Regions from separate parts of the Nonomuraea sp. NPDC050783 genome, predicted to be linked through region 2. Evidence: riboswitches for the same ligand, from Rfam matches in the RefSeq annotation. Region 2 holds a riboswitch; the other holds the start of a gene.
The links. Region 2 has a riboswitch for cyclic di-AMP ahead of AB0H75_RS16420 (NlpC/P60 family protein). Riboswitches for the same ligand answer to the same signal wherever they lie in the genome.
Positions count from the first base shown of each region.

Region 1: another riboswitch for cyclic di-AMP. It lies ahead of AB0H75_RS49120 (coiled-coil domain-containing protein); the one in region 2 lies ahead of AB0H75_RS16420 (NlpC/P60 family protein).

Region 1 covers NZ_JBFAHK010000046.1:12,228-19,861, forward strand. Annotated here, with positions in the region: gene AB0H75_RS49100 (ABC transporter ATP-binding protein) at 1-459, shown strand, start outside; gene AB0H75_RS49105 (ABC transporter permease) at 486-1,271, shown strand; gene AB0H75_RS49110 (sensor histidine kinase) at 1,295-2,575, shown strand; gene AB0H75_RS49115 (response regulator) at 2,572-3,249, shown strand; gene AB0H75_RS49120 (coiled-coil domain-containing protein) at 3,303-4,328, opposite strand; cyclic di-AMP (ydaO/yuaA leader) riboswitch at 4,336-4,475, opposite strand; gene galT (galactose-1-phosphate uridylyltransferase) at 4,544-5,623, opposite strand; gene AB0H75_RS49130 (DeoR/GlpR family DNA-binding transcription regulator) at 5,620-6,402, opposite strand; gene AB0H75_RS49135 (TrpB-like pyridoxal phosphate-dependent enzyme) at 6,664-7,634, opposite strand, start outside.
Region 2 covers NZ_JBFAHK010000005.1:392,908-400,541, reverse strand. Annotated here, with positions in the region: gene AB0H75_RS16455 (hypothetical protein) at 1-113, opposite strand, end outside; gene lysX (bifunctional lysylphosphatidylglycerol synthetase/lysine--tRNA ligase LysX) at 259-1,740, shown strand; gene AB0H75_RS16445 (zinc-binding dehydrogenase) at 1,754-1,999, opposite strand; partial or broken gene AB0H75_RS16440 (NADP-dependent oxidoreductase) at 2,479-2,673, opposite strand; gene AB0H75_RS16435 (winged helix-turn-helix transcriptional regulator) at 2,761-3,180, shown strand; gene AB0H75_RS16430 (cytochrome P450) at 3,170-4,366, opposite strand; gene AB0H75_RS16425 (LuxR C-terminal-related transcriptional regulator) at 4,554-4,766, shown strand; gene AB0H75_RS16420 (NlpC/P60 family protein) at 4,847-5,893, opposite strand; cyclic di-AMP (ydaO/yuaA leader) riboswitch at 5,899-6,047, opposite strand; gene AB0H75_RS16415 (amino-acid N-acetyltransferase) at 6,324-6,893, shown strand; gene AB0H75_RS16410 (RDD family protein) at 6,979-7,634, shown strand, end outside.

The sequences.
Region 1 (7,634 bases), on a different contig from region 2:
GACGAGCTCACCACCGGTCTCGACCCGCAGGCCCGGCGCGACACCTGGGACCTGATCGAGGGAGTGCGCTCCCGCGGCGTGACGATCGTGCTGGTCACCCACTTCATGGAGGAGGCCGAGCGGCTGTGCGACCGGCTGGCGCTGATCGACGCCGGCCGCGTCGTCATGGTGGACACCCCGGCCGGCCTGACCGAGCGGGCGCGCGTCGGGCAGCGGATCCAGTTCCGCCCGTCCAGGCCGATGGACGACCGCCTGCTGGCGAGCCTGCCCGGCGTCTCCGGCGTCACCCGCCGCGGTGACCTGGTCATCGTCAACGGCGACGACGACGCGCTCAACGCCGTCACCACCGTGCTGGCCCGCAACCGGATCGTGGCCGAACGGCTACGCGTCGAGCAGGCGAGCCTGGAGGACGCCTTCGTCCATCTGACCGGCAAGCGCCTCGAACCCGGCTCCTGCTAACGCGTCACGGAGAGGACCTCATACCCATGTCAGCCCTGCGCACCACCGCACCTCCCGTCACCGCCGGGCGAGGCTCCGCGACGTGGCGGCTCGTCAAGGCCGAGAGCACGTTGTGCGTCCGGGACAAGGTCGCCCCCCTCTGGGGCATCGGCTTCCCGCTCGTCCTGCTGGTCGTCCTCGGCAGCGTCCCCGATCTGCGGCAGCCCGTGGAGACCGGCGGCGGCCTGACGTACTTCGACCTCTACGTCCCTGTTCTGATCCTCTTCAACCTGGCCATCCTGGCCACGGCCTCCGTGCCGACCACGCTCGCGGGCTACCGGGAGAACGGCGTGCTGCGGCGCATGCGGACCACGCCGGTCGGCCCGGCCCGCGTGCTCGCCGCCCAGCTCGTGGCCAACCTCGCCATCGCGGTCGTCGCGATGGTCCTGTTCCTGGCGGTGGCCCGGCTCGGCTTCGGCGTGGACCTCCCGGGGCACCCGCTCGGCTTCGCCCTCGCCTGGCTGCTCGCGGCGGCCGCGCTGCTCGCGATCGGCCTGCTGATCACCGCCCTCGCGCCCGGGCGTGGCCCGGCCACGGCGATCGGCACGGTGCTGTTCTTCCCGATGATGTTCTTCGCCGGACTCTGGGTACCGATCTCGCAGATGCCGCCGCTGTTGCGGAGCATCGCCCACTACACCCCGCTCGGCGCGGGCATGGGGGCGTTCCAGGACGCGTACCTGGGTCACTTCCCGTCCGCCGTGCCGCTGCTGACCCTGGCGGCCTATGCGGTGGTGTGCGCGTTCGCCGCGGTCCGCTGGTTCCGCTGGGAATAGAATCTCCGCGGGGAGTGGGAGTCTTGAGCGGGAAGATCGCACGGCAGCCGCCGTTCCTTCTGGTCAACGTGGTGCCGTACGCGCTGCTGGCGCTCCTCGTGGCGGTCCTGATGATCGCGGAGGGCTGGGCGGGCGGCTCCCTGCTCATCGACCTCGGCCTGTGCGGGCTGGCCGCCGCGTGGATGCTCGGCATGTTCACCCTGCGCCCCGGCCTGCGGGACCGGCCACGGATCATGGGGGTGTTCGTCGCGGGGCTGCTCGCGATCACCGCGGTCCTGGTGATCCGTCATCCCGTGTTCGGGCTCTTCACCCCCGCCGCCTACATCTACTCCTTCACGGTCCTGCGCTGGCCGTGGCGCTTGCTGGGCGTGGCCGCCACGGCGGTCCTGGCCGGTGGCGCACAGGCCTCCAGCGTGGACACGACGACCGGGCTCGGCCTGACGCTCTACGTGACCGTCGTCGCCTTCAACATCGCCATGATGTGCGGCTGCGCCTGGGTCCTGCGGCTCGCCGAGAAGGAGGAGGATCGGCGCGAGCAGACCCTTGAGGAGCTGAGCCGGACGAATCGCCTCCTGGAGGCGACGCTCGCCGAGAACGCCGGCCTGCACGCCCAGCTGCTCGCCCAGGCCCGGGAGGCGGGGGTGCTCGACGAGCGCCAGCGGATGGCCCGCGAGATCCACGACACCCTGGCGCAGGGGCTGACCGGGATCATCGCGCAGCTCCAGGCGGCCGAGCAGATGCACGAGGTCCCGGCGCTGTGGCGCCGGCCCTTCGACGCCGTCAAGGGCCTGGCCAGGGAGAGCCTGGCCGAGGCCCGGCGCTCGGTCGACGCGCTGCGGCCCGAGCCGCTGGAGGGCGCCCGCCTGGGCGACGCGCTCGCCGACGTCGCCGGCCGGTGGTCGAAGCTGCACGGGCTCGCCGTCCGGGTCACGACGACCGGCACGGCGCGGCCGATGGCACCGGAGGCCGAGTTCGCGCTGCTGCGCACGGCGCAGGAGGCGCTGGCCAACGTGGCCAAGCACGCGCACGCGACCAGGGTCGGGCTGACGCTGTCCTACCTGGAGCACGAGGTGGCACTGGACGTGCGCGACGACGGCAGGGGCTTCGATCCGGAGGGTCTCGGAGCCGGTACGGCCACGGACGGCGGGTCGCGGCCGCCGTCCCGCGGCGGCGGATTCGGCCTGGCCATCATGCGGCAGCGCGTCGAAGGGCTGTCCGGGACCTTACAGATCGAGTCCGAGCCCGGCGCCGGCACCGGGATCTCGGCCCGCGTCCCCACGCTGCCGGCAGGGAGCCACGCATGACCGATCACGCGGCCGAGCCGGCGGCCGGAACCCCGATCCGGTTGGTGATCGCGGACGACCATCCCGTCGTCAGGGACGGGCTGAGCAGCATGTTCGCCTCCGCGCCCGGGTTCGAGGTGCTGGGCGAGGCCGCGGACGGCGCCACGGCCGTACGGCTCGCCCAGGAGCTCAGCCCCGACGTGATCCTGATGGACCTGCGCATGCCGGGCATGGACGGGCTGACCGCGATCCACGAGCTGGCCAGGTGCGGCGTCACCGCGCGCGTGCTGGTGCTGACCACCTACGACACCGACACCCACGTCCTCCCGGCGATCGAGGCGGGCGCGACCGGCTACCTGCTCAAGGACTCCCCCCGGGAGGAGCTGCTGCGAGGCGCGCGGGCCGCCGCCAGGGGCGAGAGCGTGTTGTCCCCCTCGGTGGCGGCACGGCTGATGAACCGGGTCAGGACACCCCCGCCGCACCTGCTCAGCCGGCGGGAGCTGGAGGTCCTGGAGCTCGTGGCGGCCGGGAACACCAACCGCGAGGCGGCCGCCCGGCTGTTCATCACCGAGGCCACGGTCAAGAGCCACCTTCTGAACATCTACGCCAAGCTCGGCGTGGGCGACCGGGCCGCCGCCGTCAGCGAGGCGTTCAACCGGGGGCTGCTCGTCCCGCGGGCTCCCCGGCGGTTCTGACCCTGACCTCCCTGACCCTGACCTCCCTGACCCTGGCCTCCCTGGCCCTGGTCTCAGTTCATCGAGATGTGCACGTGGTCGTAGTGGTTCTCGGTGATGCTGCCGCGGTCGGACATCGGGCGCCAGCCGGAGCCCGAGTTGATGCGCTGCTTCCAGATCACGTACTTGACGCCGAGTTTGTCCTTGTTCTGCAGGGCCCAGGCGGCGAGGCGGTCGCCCAGGGCGGCGTTGGCGGCGGTGGGCATGCTGCCGCCGGTGCTCATCATGAAGTCGCAGGCGCGGCCGAGCGGGTGCTCGCCGCCGGCGCCGGAGCGGAAGCAGCCCACCGAGAACGGCAGCGCGAAGTTCTTGCGTACCTGCTCGCGCATCAGGCGGGTGCGCGGGGTGATGTTGTCCGCGCCGGCCGGCAGCTCGGGGGCCCAGGTGCCGTTGGACGTGCGGCCGCCGGCGTACGGGACGAGGTCCGCCAGCTTCTCCTTGATGTCGTCGATGACGTCCTCGGCCTCGTCGCGCTGCTCCGCCACGTCCGCCGCGTCGTCGCGGATCTTGTCCGTCAGCGCCTCGGCCTCGGCGGCGGCCTTCTTCTTCTCGTCGCGGGCCTTGGCCACGTTCTGCACCAGCGCCTGCTGCTCGGCGGTGAGCTGGTCGAGGACTGCCGCGCTGGCGCCGTCCAGCATGAAGCCGGGCACCGGCGGGTTGCCGTTCTGGTAGCGCAGCCGGGCGAGTTCGGCGACGCGCTGCTCGGTCGTGGCCAGCGTGCGGTCGGCGGCGGCCAGGCGCTCCTTCGCCGCGCCGGCCGCCTCCTGCGCCTTGGCCAGCTCGACGCGCTTGAGGTTGTACTGCTCGATGAGCTTGTCGACCTTGGTGTTGAGCCGCTTGAGCTGGGCGCGGAGCTGGGCCTCGGTGGGCTTCGGCGCGGTGAGCTTCAGCGCGGTGGGTTTCGGCGCGACCGCCGCCACCTGGGCCCGCGCCGGGGCCGCCGGGAGGGCCGCGACCGTGCCGACGACCAGGGCGGCGATCAGGCCGGTGGCGGCGAGGCCGGAGCCGATGGCCTGGGGTGCGGGGGGCGAAGCCGCCACGTACTCGGGTTCCTCTCCCTCTGCCGGCCGGGTTAGCTGACGGGTTCGGGCGTGAGAGTGCGTCCCTACCACCGAAGTGGATTCACCCCAGGTGCGGTGGGTCCCCGGCTCCCGGGCGACGCGCCCGGGATTAGGCGTGCAACGGTTGTGACCACCGGTGCATATCGGGATGTTAGTGGTAGATCACGATTCATGCGACCTTAAGTAGAAATCTATTAGTGATCAAGTTGTGATCGGAGCATGCGGGCCGCCTCCTCCGGCAGCACGTCGTTGACGAACGCGCCCATCGCCGACTCCGATCCGGCCAGGTACTTCAGCTTCCCGGGCGCCCGCCTGACGCTGAACAGCTCCAGATGCAGGTACGCCAGCTCCCGCCCCTCCCGCACGGGCGCCTGGTGCCAGGCCGAGATGTACGGCATCACGACCCCGAACAGCCCGTCGAAGGCCCGCAGCACCGAGGTGTAGAGCGGCGCGAACGCGGCCCGCTCCGCCTCCGTCAGCGCCGGCAGGTCGGGCACCTGCCGGTGCGGGTACACGTGCACCTCGAACGGCCAGCGCGCGGCGGCCGGCACGAACGCCGTCCAGTGCTCGTTGGCGGCCACCACCCGCGTGCCGGCGGCCCGCTCGGCGGCCAGGACGTCGGCGAACAGGTTCCCCGGGCCCTGGTGGCGGGCGGCGGCGCCGAGCTGGAGCCTGGTGCGCGGGGTGACGTACGGGTAGGCGTAGATCTGCCCGTGCGGGTGCGCCAGCGTGATGCCGATCTCCGAGCCCCGGTTCTCGAAGCAGAACACCTGCTCCACGCCCTCGATGCCGGACAGCTCGGCGGTGCGGTCGGCCCATGCCTCCATGACCAGCTCGACCCCGTCGTCGGACAGGCGGGAGAAGCTGGAGTCGTGGTCGGGGGTGAAGCAGACGACCTCGCACCGGCCCGCGCCGGGCCGGACCGCACTCAGCCCACCCACATCCTCATAAGTCGCAAAATTTCCGGAAAAAGAGGGGAAGCGGTTCTCGAACACCACCACGTCGTAGTCGGAGGCCGGGATCTCCGTGAGCCGGTCCCCCGACGACGGGCACAACGGGCACTCCGCCGCCGTGCCGGTCGGCTGGAACGTCCGCGTCTGCCGGTGCCCGGCGATCGCGACCCACTCCTCCGTCAGCGGGTCGTAGCGCAGCTCGGACGCCACCGGGCGGGGGCCCAGCTCGCGCCGGTCCACCGCGCCGCGGTCGGCGTCGTCACGACGGTCGAAGTAGATGAGCTCCCGGCCGTCGGCCAGGTGGGTGATGGTGCGCTTCACAGCGTGCCCTCTTCCGCGATGATGAGTTCGCCGGCCCTGTCGGCCAGCTCCGTACGTGCCTCCTGCGGCAGCCCGGCGTCGCTGATGACCACGTCCGCCTCGCTCAGCTCGGCGATGGTGCTGATGCCGACCGTGTTCCACTTGGTGTGGTCGGCGGGCACCACCAGGCGGTTGGCCGCCGTCACCAGCTCCCTGTCGGTCTCGGACTCCAGCAGGTTGGGCGTGGTGAAGCCGGCCCGCACGCTCATCCCGTGGACGCCGAGGAAGAGCGTGTCCACGTGCAGGCGGCGGATCGCGGCCACGGCGACCGGGCCCACCAGGGCGTCCGAGGGGGTGCGGACCCCGCCGGTCAGCACGACCGTGCGGTCGGCGCGCGGGTTGCGGTGGAAGACGTCGGCGACGGGGATCGAGTTGGTGATCACCGTGAGCTCGGGCACGCCGATCAGATGGTGGGCCAGCGCCCACGTGGTGGTGCCCGCCGACAGCGCGACGGCGGTGCCCGGCCGGACGAGCTGGGCGGCGCGGCGCGCGATGACCTGCTTCTCCGGCTGCTGGCGGGCGGACTTGGCGGTGAAGCCCGGCTCCTCGGTCGAGCCGGGGCCGAGGGCGGTGGCGCCGCCGTGCACCTTCTCCAGCAGGCCGCGCTCGGCCAGCACCTCCAGGTCGCGGCGGATGGTCATGTCGGAGACGCCGAGCTCGCGCACGAGGTCGGCCACCCGGACGCCACCGTTGCTGCGTACGCGTTCCAGGATCGCCTGCTGACGCTGCTGTGCGAGCACCCCTGCTCCTTCCAACAGATTCCACCAAATTATGACACGGATATGTTGGAGGAATGTTAGTTCCGGCGGACCGCTTGCCTGGTCGGCGCGGCGGAGGGACGGTGGGAGATCATGCCGGGAACCTCATCGACGGGAGGCGGGCTCATGGCCAGGCGAGCACGCAAGGGCAGGGCGCGCAAGAAGAAGAAGGCGAACCACGGCAAGCGCCCCACCGCACGCTAGAGACCGGGTGGCCGCCCGGCGGCCACCCGGTCCTCCAGGTCAGGACGGAAGCTCGGTGAGCGCCCGGTCGATGCGCTCCTGCGGCAGCGTGAAGTCCTCCAGCCGGCCGTCCAGGTGGCGGTCGTAGGCCGCCAGGTCGAAGTGGCCGTGGCCGCACAGCGCGGTGAGGATCACCTTCTCCTCCCCGCTCTCCTTGCAGCGCAACGCCTCCGCGATCGTCTCGGCCAGGGCGTGGGTGGGCTCCGGCGCCGGGACGATGCCCTCGGTGCGGGCGAAGCGGACACCGGCCGCGAAGCACTCGTTCTGGGTACGGGTGACCGCCTCGAACAGGCCCAGCTCGTACAGGTGCGACAACAGCGGCGACATGCCGTGGTAGCGCAGGCCGCCCGCGTGGATGGGGTCCGGCACGAACGAGTGCCCCAGCGTGTGCATCTTGAGCAGCGGCGTCAGGCCGGCCGTGTCGCCGAAGTCGTAGGCGTACACGCCGCGCGTGAACGACGGGCACGCGGCCGGCTCGACCGCCCGGAACACGGTGCCGAGCCGCCCGGCCAGCTTCTCGCGCAGGAACGGGAACATCAGGCCCGCGAAGTTGGAGCCGCCGCCGGTGCAGCCGATGACCAGGTCGGGCGGCTCGGGAAGCTGCCCGATGGCCTCCTCGCCGATCACCGTCTGGTGCATGAGCACGTGGTTGAGCACCGAGCCGAGCGCGTAGCGGGCGTCGGGGCTCGCGGCGGCCGTCTCGACGGCCTCGCTGATCGCGATGCCCAGGCTGCCCGGCGAGTCCGGGTCGCCGGCCAGGACCTTGCTGCCCGCGCCGGTCAGCGGGGACGGGCTGGCGTGCACGGTGGCCCCGTACATCCGCATGAGCGAGCGCCGGTAGGGCTTCTGGTCGTACGAGGCGCGGACCATCCAGATCCGGCATTCGACGTCGAACTGGGAGCAGGCGAACGCCAGCGCCGACCCCCACTGCCCGGCGCCGGTCTCGGTGGTGAGCAGCCGGACGCCTTCCC
Region 2 (7,634 bases):
GAGGAGTAGTCGTCATAGTCGGGCGAGGAGGCGAACGCGGCGCCGGACATCGACAGGGCCAGCGCGGTGGTGGCTGCGGCGGCGAGAGTGCCGGTCGCGATCTTCTTTAACATCTTCTCTCCTGGAGCTTCCCTGGGCCGGCTCCCTGCCGGCTCCCCCCTGAGCTCGTGAGATATTGATAAAAGAGACCTCTTGCAGAGTCCCTGCAGCGGGCCGACGAGACCTTGCAGTTCGCCGTATCCCCTACGCTTTGATGCTGTGAGCGACGAACTTCCCGAGCAGATGCGCATCCGGAGGGAGAAGCTCGACCGCCTTCGCGGCGAAGGCGTCGACCCTTACCCGGTGAATTTCCCCCGTACGGCGACCAACGCCGAGGTCAGGGCGAAATACCAGGGCCTTGAGCCCGACACCGCCACCGGCGACACCGTCTCGGTGGCCGGCCGCGTCATGCTCAGCCGCGTGGGCGGCAAGCTCTGCTTCGCCACCATCCGCGACGGCGAGTCCGACCTGCAGGTCATGATCTCGCTCGACCGGGTGGGCGAGGAGTCGCTCGCACGCTGGAAGCGCGACGTCGACCTCGGCGACCACGTCGGCGTGACCGGCGAGGTCATCACCTCGCGCCGGGGCGAGCTGTCGATCCTGGCCGACGACTGGCTGATCACCTCCAAGTGCCTGCGGCCGCTGCCGGAGAAGCACCTCGGCCTCACCGACCCCGAGGCCCGCGTGCGCCAGCGTTACGTCGATCTCATCGTCAACGACGAGGCCAGGAAGATGGCCCGCGTGCGCAGCGCCACCGTGCGCGCGGTGCGCGACTTCTGGCACGAGGAGGGCTACCTCGAGGTCGAGACGCCGATGTTGCAGCCCATCCACGGCGGCGCGGCGGCCCGGCCCTTCCGGACCCACATCAACGCCTACGACATGGAGCTCTATCTGCGCATCGCGATCGAGCTCTACCTCAAGCGGCTCGTGGTCGGCGGCATCGAGAAGGTCTTCGAGATCAACCGCAACTTCCGCAACGAGGGCGCCGACTCCACGCACAACCCCGAGTTCACCATGCTGGAGGCGTACGGCACCTACCTCGACTACCACGACATGGCCGACCTGACGCAGCGGATGTACCAGAAGGCCGTCGTGGCCGCCCTCGACACCACCGTGGTCGTCCACGACGGCGTCGAGATCGATCTCGGCCTGGCCGAGTGGCCGCGGGTCACCCTCTACGGCCTGGTCTCCGAGGCCGTCGGCGAGGAGATCACCACGGCCACGACGCTGGAGGAGCTGCGCAAGATCGCCGACCGGCGCGAGGTGCACTGGGACCCGAAGTGGGGCCCGGGCAAGCTCGTGCAGGAGCTGTTCGAGGCGCTGGTGGAGCACACGCTCGTGCAGCCGACGTTCGTCATGGACTACCCGCTGGAGACCTCCCCGCTGGCCCGCCTGCACCGCGACAACCCGCTGCTGACCGAGAAGTGGGACCTCATCGGTTTCGGCACCGAGCTGGGCACGGCCTACTCCGAGCTCAACGACCCGATCGAGCAGCGGCGCCGGCTGGTGGAGCAGTCGCTGCTGGCCGCCGGGGGCGACCCCGAGGCGATGCAGCTCGACGAGGACTTCCTGACGGCCCTGGAGTACGGCATGCCGCCCACCGGCGGCATGGGCGCCGGCATCGACCGCATGATCATGGCGTTCACCGGCAGGAACATCCGCGAGACCATCCTGTTCCCGCTGGTCAAGCCCACGCAGTGAGCCGCTCCTGCCCTCAGGGCAGGAGGACGAGCCGACCGCGCACGCCACCCGCCGCCAGGCGGGCGTGCGCGTCGGCCGCCTTCTCCAGCGGGTACGTCCCCGCCACCCTGGGCGTCAGCCGCCCGGCCTCCACCAGCCGCACGATCTCGGCGAGCTGGGCCGCGTCGGCGCGGAAGAACACGGTGGCCACGTCGATGCCCCGCAGCCCGACCGGCGCCGCCCCGGCCGTGAGCGCCACGAAGCCGCCGCCGTCGCGCACCGCGTCCAGGGCCGCCAGGCCGAGCACGGCGGCGTCCACGGCGGCGTCCGCGCCTCCGGGCACCACGGCCGCACCCGGTCGGCCAGGCCCTCGCCGCGCGCCACGAACCACTCGGCCCCCAGGCCGCGCACCAGCTCCTCGTCCGCGGTCCCCGCGACCGCCGCCACCCGCAGGCCGCGCAGCCGGGCCAGCTCCACCAGGTAGCCGCCGACCGCGCCGGCCGCCCCGGTCACCAGCAACGTCCGCCCGGGGCCGAGCCCGGTCCTGTCGAGTGCCTGCCAGGCGGTCAGCGCGTTGAGCGGGATCGTGGCGGCCGCCGCCGGGTCGAGGCCGCGCGGCGCCCGCGCCACCGCCTCGGCGTCCAGCACCACGTACTCGGCCTGCGCCTTGTAGGGCACCTCCAGGCGGGCCGCCAGGCCGATCACCTGCTCGCCCACCAGGAAGCCGGCGCCCTCGCCCACCTGGTCCACGGTCCCGGCGGCGTCGAAGCCGAGCCCGTACGACTCCAGCCGCCGCGCCACCCCGTAGTCGGCCGCGGTGCCGGCCGCGATGGCCAGGTCGAAGGGGTTCACCCCGGCGGCGGACACCTTGATCCGCACCTGGCGGGGCCCGGCCTGGGGCACCGGTGCCGTCACCAGCCGGGGAGCGCCGGAACCGCCGGTCAATGCACGCATGTACGTCGTCATGCCGGAAATCCTAGGAAAAGTTACTCTCTTTCAGTAAGAAGGCACCTGAAAGTGCGTAACCCACCTGGAGGAGCCATGACGACGAGGACGGCGGCCGAGCGGCGCGAGGAGGCCAGGCAGGCGTTCGACGCCTATTTCGCCCAGTGCCCGTCGCGCAGGCTGCTCGACCGGCTCAGCGACAAATGGGTCACGCTGGTGCTGACCGCCCTGCGGGACGGGCCGCGCCGCTACAGCGACCTGTCCCGGCGCATCGCGGGCGTGAGCCAGAAGATGCTCACCCAGACCCTGCGTGGCCTGGAGCGCGACGGCCTGGTCTCGCGCACGCTCACGCCGGCGGTGCCCGTACGGGTGGACTACGAGCTGACCCCGCTGGGCGAGAGCCTGATGCCGCTGGTGGCCGCGATCAAGAGCTGGGCGGAGCGGCACATCGAGGAGGTCGAGGCGGCCAGGGAGCGCTACGACGGCGCCAGGGCCGATGAAGGTTTCAGCGATTGAGCAGGACCGGAAACCGCGCGAGCCCGCGCAGCACCAGGTTCGGCTTGTAAGGCGGCGCCGGATCGGCCGGCTCCAGCCGGGGCGCCGCCGCGGCCAGCGCGGAGAGCGCGATCTCGCCCTCCATCCTGGCCAGCGTCGCCCCCAGGCAGAAGTGGATGCCGAGGCCGAAGGCCAGGTGGCGCCCCGGCTCGCGGGTGACGTCGAAACGGTCGGGGTCGGGGAAGACCGCGGGGTCGCGGTTGGCCGCGCCGATCAGCGCGACGACCACCGTGCCCGCCGGCACCGGCGTGCCGCCCAGCTCCGCGTCCCGCAGCGCGACCCGCCCGGTGAGCTGGACCGGCGGATCGTGCCGCAGCACCTCCTCGACCACCTGCCGCGGCCGCTCGGCGGCGTGCGGCAGCAGGCCGTGGCGGGCCAGGGCGAGCACGCCGTTCGCGATGAGGTTGACGGTCGTCTCGTGGCCGGCCACGAGCAGCAGCACGCAGGTGGCCAGCAACTCGTCCTCGGTCAGCTCCTCGACCTGGACCAGTGCGCTCAGCAGGTCATTTCCGGGCCGCCGTCGCCGCAACTCGGTAAGGCGCCGAAAATAGTCACGAAACTCACTTCCGGCCCGTCCGGTTTTCGATATCAGCTCTTCTGTAAGCATGGGGTCAAGGCCACGGGCAAGTGCCTCGCTCCACCCGCGGAAACGCTCCCGATCTTCCGGCGGCACCCCCAGCATCTCCGTGATCACCATGACCGGCAGGGGATAGGCGAAACCGGAAACCAGGTCGGCCTCCCCGGGCAGCGCGGCCAGCAGCCCGGCGGCGATCGCCTCGACGCGGGGCCGCAGCCGCTCGACCATGCGCGGCGTGAAGGCCCGGCTGACCAGGGCGCGCAGCCTGGTGTGGTCGGGAGGGTCCAGCCGGAGGAAGGACTGTACGGGCTGACCTGGCCCTTCGTGACCGGGAGGCGGCGATCCGTGCCCGAAGCGGGGGTCGCGCAGCATCGTCCCGCACAGCTCGTGATCGGTCAGGACGAGCAGCCCGGCAGGCGTGCGGACGATCGGCCCGCGCTCGCGCAGCACGTGGTAGCGCGCATAGGGATCATCCAGAAAACCGGGGTCGGAGGGATCAAAACCCAGGACGTCCACCGGGTGGGGAGAGGAGGGAGAGGCAGCCGCGGACCGCTCAACGGGATCGGTCATCACGCGTCCAGGATCCGGGCGGCATATGGCGAGTACGTCACATATGCGGGATCATGTCAATAGCGCTCGTCAAGGAGCGGATTTATCGTGCTTGACGACCTTTCGGAGATGCGTTTACCGTCTGCGAGACGAGCGGCTTTGGCCCGTTGTATGGTCCAAATTCTGCTGTTGGGGGGGAGGGCTCCCGATGGATGTGCTCACTGAAGGCGTTGAGCTGAGCCATGCGGATCTGGCTTTACTCGGCGAGCTGGCCAAGGGCGTCACGGTAGATCGCGTGGGCAGGCGTCTGGACATCAGTGGGAGGACGGTGCGCCGCCGGTTGCGCGGCATCTGTGACCGGATCGGCGTGGCCACGGCCATCGAGGCCGTGGCCTGGGCGGCACGCCGCCAGCTCATCTGAGGCTCGCGGCTCATCGACAGGGAGGGACGAAGCAGGACGGACCGGCGCTCAGGAGGCGGGCGGCCGGTTCGAGAACGGGGTCAGTCCGCGACGCGGACCGCGCCGGCGAAGGGCCGGTTCGCGAGCGAGGCGACCCGCACGACGTCACCCGTCCGCGGGGCGTGGATCATCATGCCCCCGCCGATGTAGATGCCGACGTGGTGCAGATCGCTGTAGAAGAAGACCAGGTCACCCGGGCGCAGCTCCTCCCTGGAGACGTGCCGGCCCGCGGTCCACTGGTCGCCGGTGTAGTGCGGCAGCGAGATGCCGACCCGCTGGAAGGCGGCCATGACCAGGCCGGAGCAGTCGTAGGAGCTCGGGCCCGCGGCGCCCCACACGTACGGCTTGAGCTGCTGCGTGAGCGCCCACCTGACGGCCTCGGCGGCCTTGCCGCTGCCCGGGATCGGCAGGTTGACGCGGACCGCGCGGGTGCCGGGCTGCCCGGCCTCGCCGAGCGCGCGCCGGTAGAGGCTGCTCTCCGTCCTGGCCACCAGCTTGGTGATCTTTTCGCGCTTGGCTTCGAGGTCGGCGACGATCCGGCGCAGCTCCTCGATGCGGGTCTTGGCGCCGGCCTCGGCGCGGGTGGCCGCGTCCATGGCCTTGAGGAGCTGGTTGACCTCCTCGCCCTGCTGGGCCTCCAGCGCCTGCGTGGTGGCGGCGCGGTCGAGGAACGCCTCGGGATCCTTGGCCTGGGTGAAGGCGAGGGTGCGGTTGAGCCCGCCGGTGATGTAGGCGTTCTGGGCGAGCATGACGGCCTTGGCGCGCTTGGCGGCCAGATCGGCCTGGCTGTCGGCCAGCGTCTTCTGCGCGGCCTCTGCGGCCTTCTTGGCGGTCTTGTACTTCTCCCGCTGGCCGTTGTACTGCTCCGTCAGCGTCTCGATCTCGACGTGCAGCTTCTCGACCTTGTCGGACAGCTCCTTGAGCGACGGCTTGGGATCCGCGGACGCCGGGGCTGTGGGGACGGCGACCAGGAGCGCGGCGACCACGGTGGCCATCACTCCGAGCCGGAACGGCCGCCGGAGCCGTTCCGCGGGGCGGGCACCGGTGCCCGCCGACCTCTTGTTCCCACGCGTACGCGTGCGCTTCACCAACCAGCTCCTTTCCTCGACGCCTACCGGGTTAGCTGACGGGTTCGGGCCGGAGCAGCCCTACCGAAGACTCGGATTCACCCCGTGATGGCGTGCGGCGGGCGCCATCGGCGGTTCCCCGGCTTCCCTTGCGGGAATTGGGCGTGTTCCTCACGTACGACACGCGGGGAACATCGTCGCTGGACACTAATGCACTCCCGGTTCCTGCTCAACCAGAACTGCTTGATCTGTTGAGGTTTCACAACTGAAGGGTCACAAGGTGATCTCGTGATCAAGCGTACAGAAGAGACTTTATGTCCTCTTTGCCGTTGGTTCTGCCGGACGGACGTCGATGCCGGGCCTGTCCGCAGGTGACCGGGGCGTGGCGTGGAACGGCGCGGGCAGAGGGAGATAAGTCCGAGCCGTAATGACATCTGTACTCTGGAGAGCCATGGAGCAGGTGGCCGAACTGACAGTGCCCGAGACCGCGGTGGTGGTCCGGCGTGCCCGCACGCCCGACGTCCGCGGGATCAGGCGCCTGGTCGACACCTACGCGGGCGCGGGTCCCCGGCTCCTGGAGAAGACCACGGTGACGCTGTACGAGGACGTACAGGAGTTCTGGGTGGCCGAGCTCGGCGGGCGGGTCGCCGGCTGCGGTGCCCTCCACGTCCTGTGGGAGGACCTCGCCGAGGTCCGTACGGTCGCCGTCGATCCGGAACACCGCGGCATGGGCATCGGCCACCGGATCGTCGAGGCACTCATACAGCAGGCGAAGGATCTTGGTCTGCGACGTGTATTCTGTCTGACTTTTGAGGTCGACTTCTTCGCCAGGCACGGTTTCCGCCCCATCCAGGGAACACCCGTCTCCCCTGAGGTCTACGCCGAGTTGCTGGCCTCGTACGACGAGGGTGTGGCGGAGTTCCTCGACCTGGAGCACGTCAAGCCGAACACCCTGGGCAACACCCGCATGCTGCTCCATCTGACATCGGGTGACGCAGGCCTTGACCAGACGGAAAGGTGATTGTTGATACCTATGTCGATACGTTGGGCAGCACAGGCATGTGCCCTGACATGTGCCACATGCGCACTCGAAGCGAGGTGACACGGTGAGCACCGGACAGCCGCCGTATCCACAAGACGAATCCGGCGAGAACTCCGCGCCCGGCAATCCCCACTACGGGCAGCAGAACCCCGGCCGCCACCCCGGCGAGCCGGACCCCGACGCCACCGTGGTCGGCTACCGCGCGGACGACGCATTCGGTCAACCCCCCTACAACCAGCAGCAGGGCTACGGCCAGCAGCCGCAGTACGGGCAGCAGGGCTACGGCCAGCAGCCCCAGTACGGCCAGCAGCCGCAGTCGCAGCCGGACTACGGCCAGCAGCAGTACGGCCAGCAGCCGCAGTCCCAACCGGGCTACGGCCAGCAGCCCGGCTACGGGCAGCAGCCGCAGTCCCAGCCGGACTACGGGCAGCAGCAGTACGGCCAGCAGCAGGGCTACGGCCAGCAGCCCCAGTACGGGCAGCAGCCGCAGTCGCAGCCGGACTACGGGCAGCAGCAGTACGGCCAGCAGCCGCAGTCCCAGCCGGGCTACGGTCAGCAGCCCTCCTCGGGCCAGTACGGCGCCCAGCCGGGTTACGGCCAGCAGCCACAGTCCCAGCCCGACTACGGCCAGCAGCCCGGTTACGGCCAGCAGGGCTACGCCCAGCAGCCGCAGTCGCAACCGGACTACGGCCAGCAGCCCGGTTACGGGCAGCAGCCGCA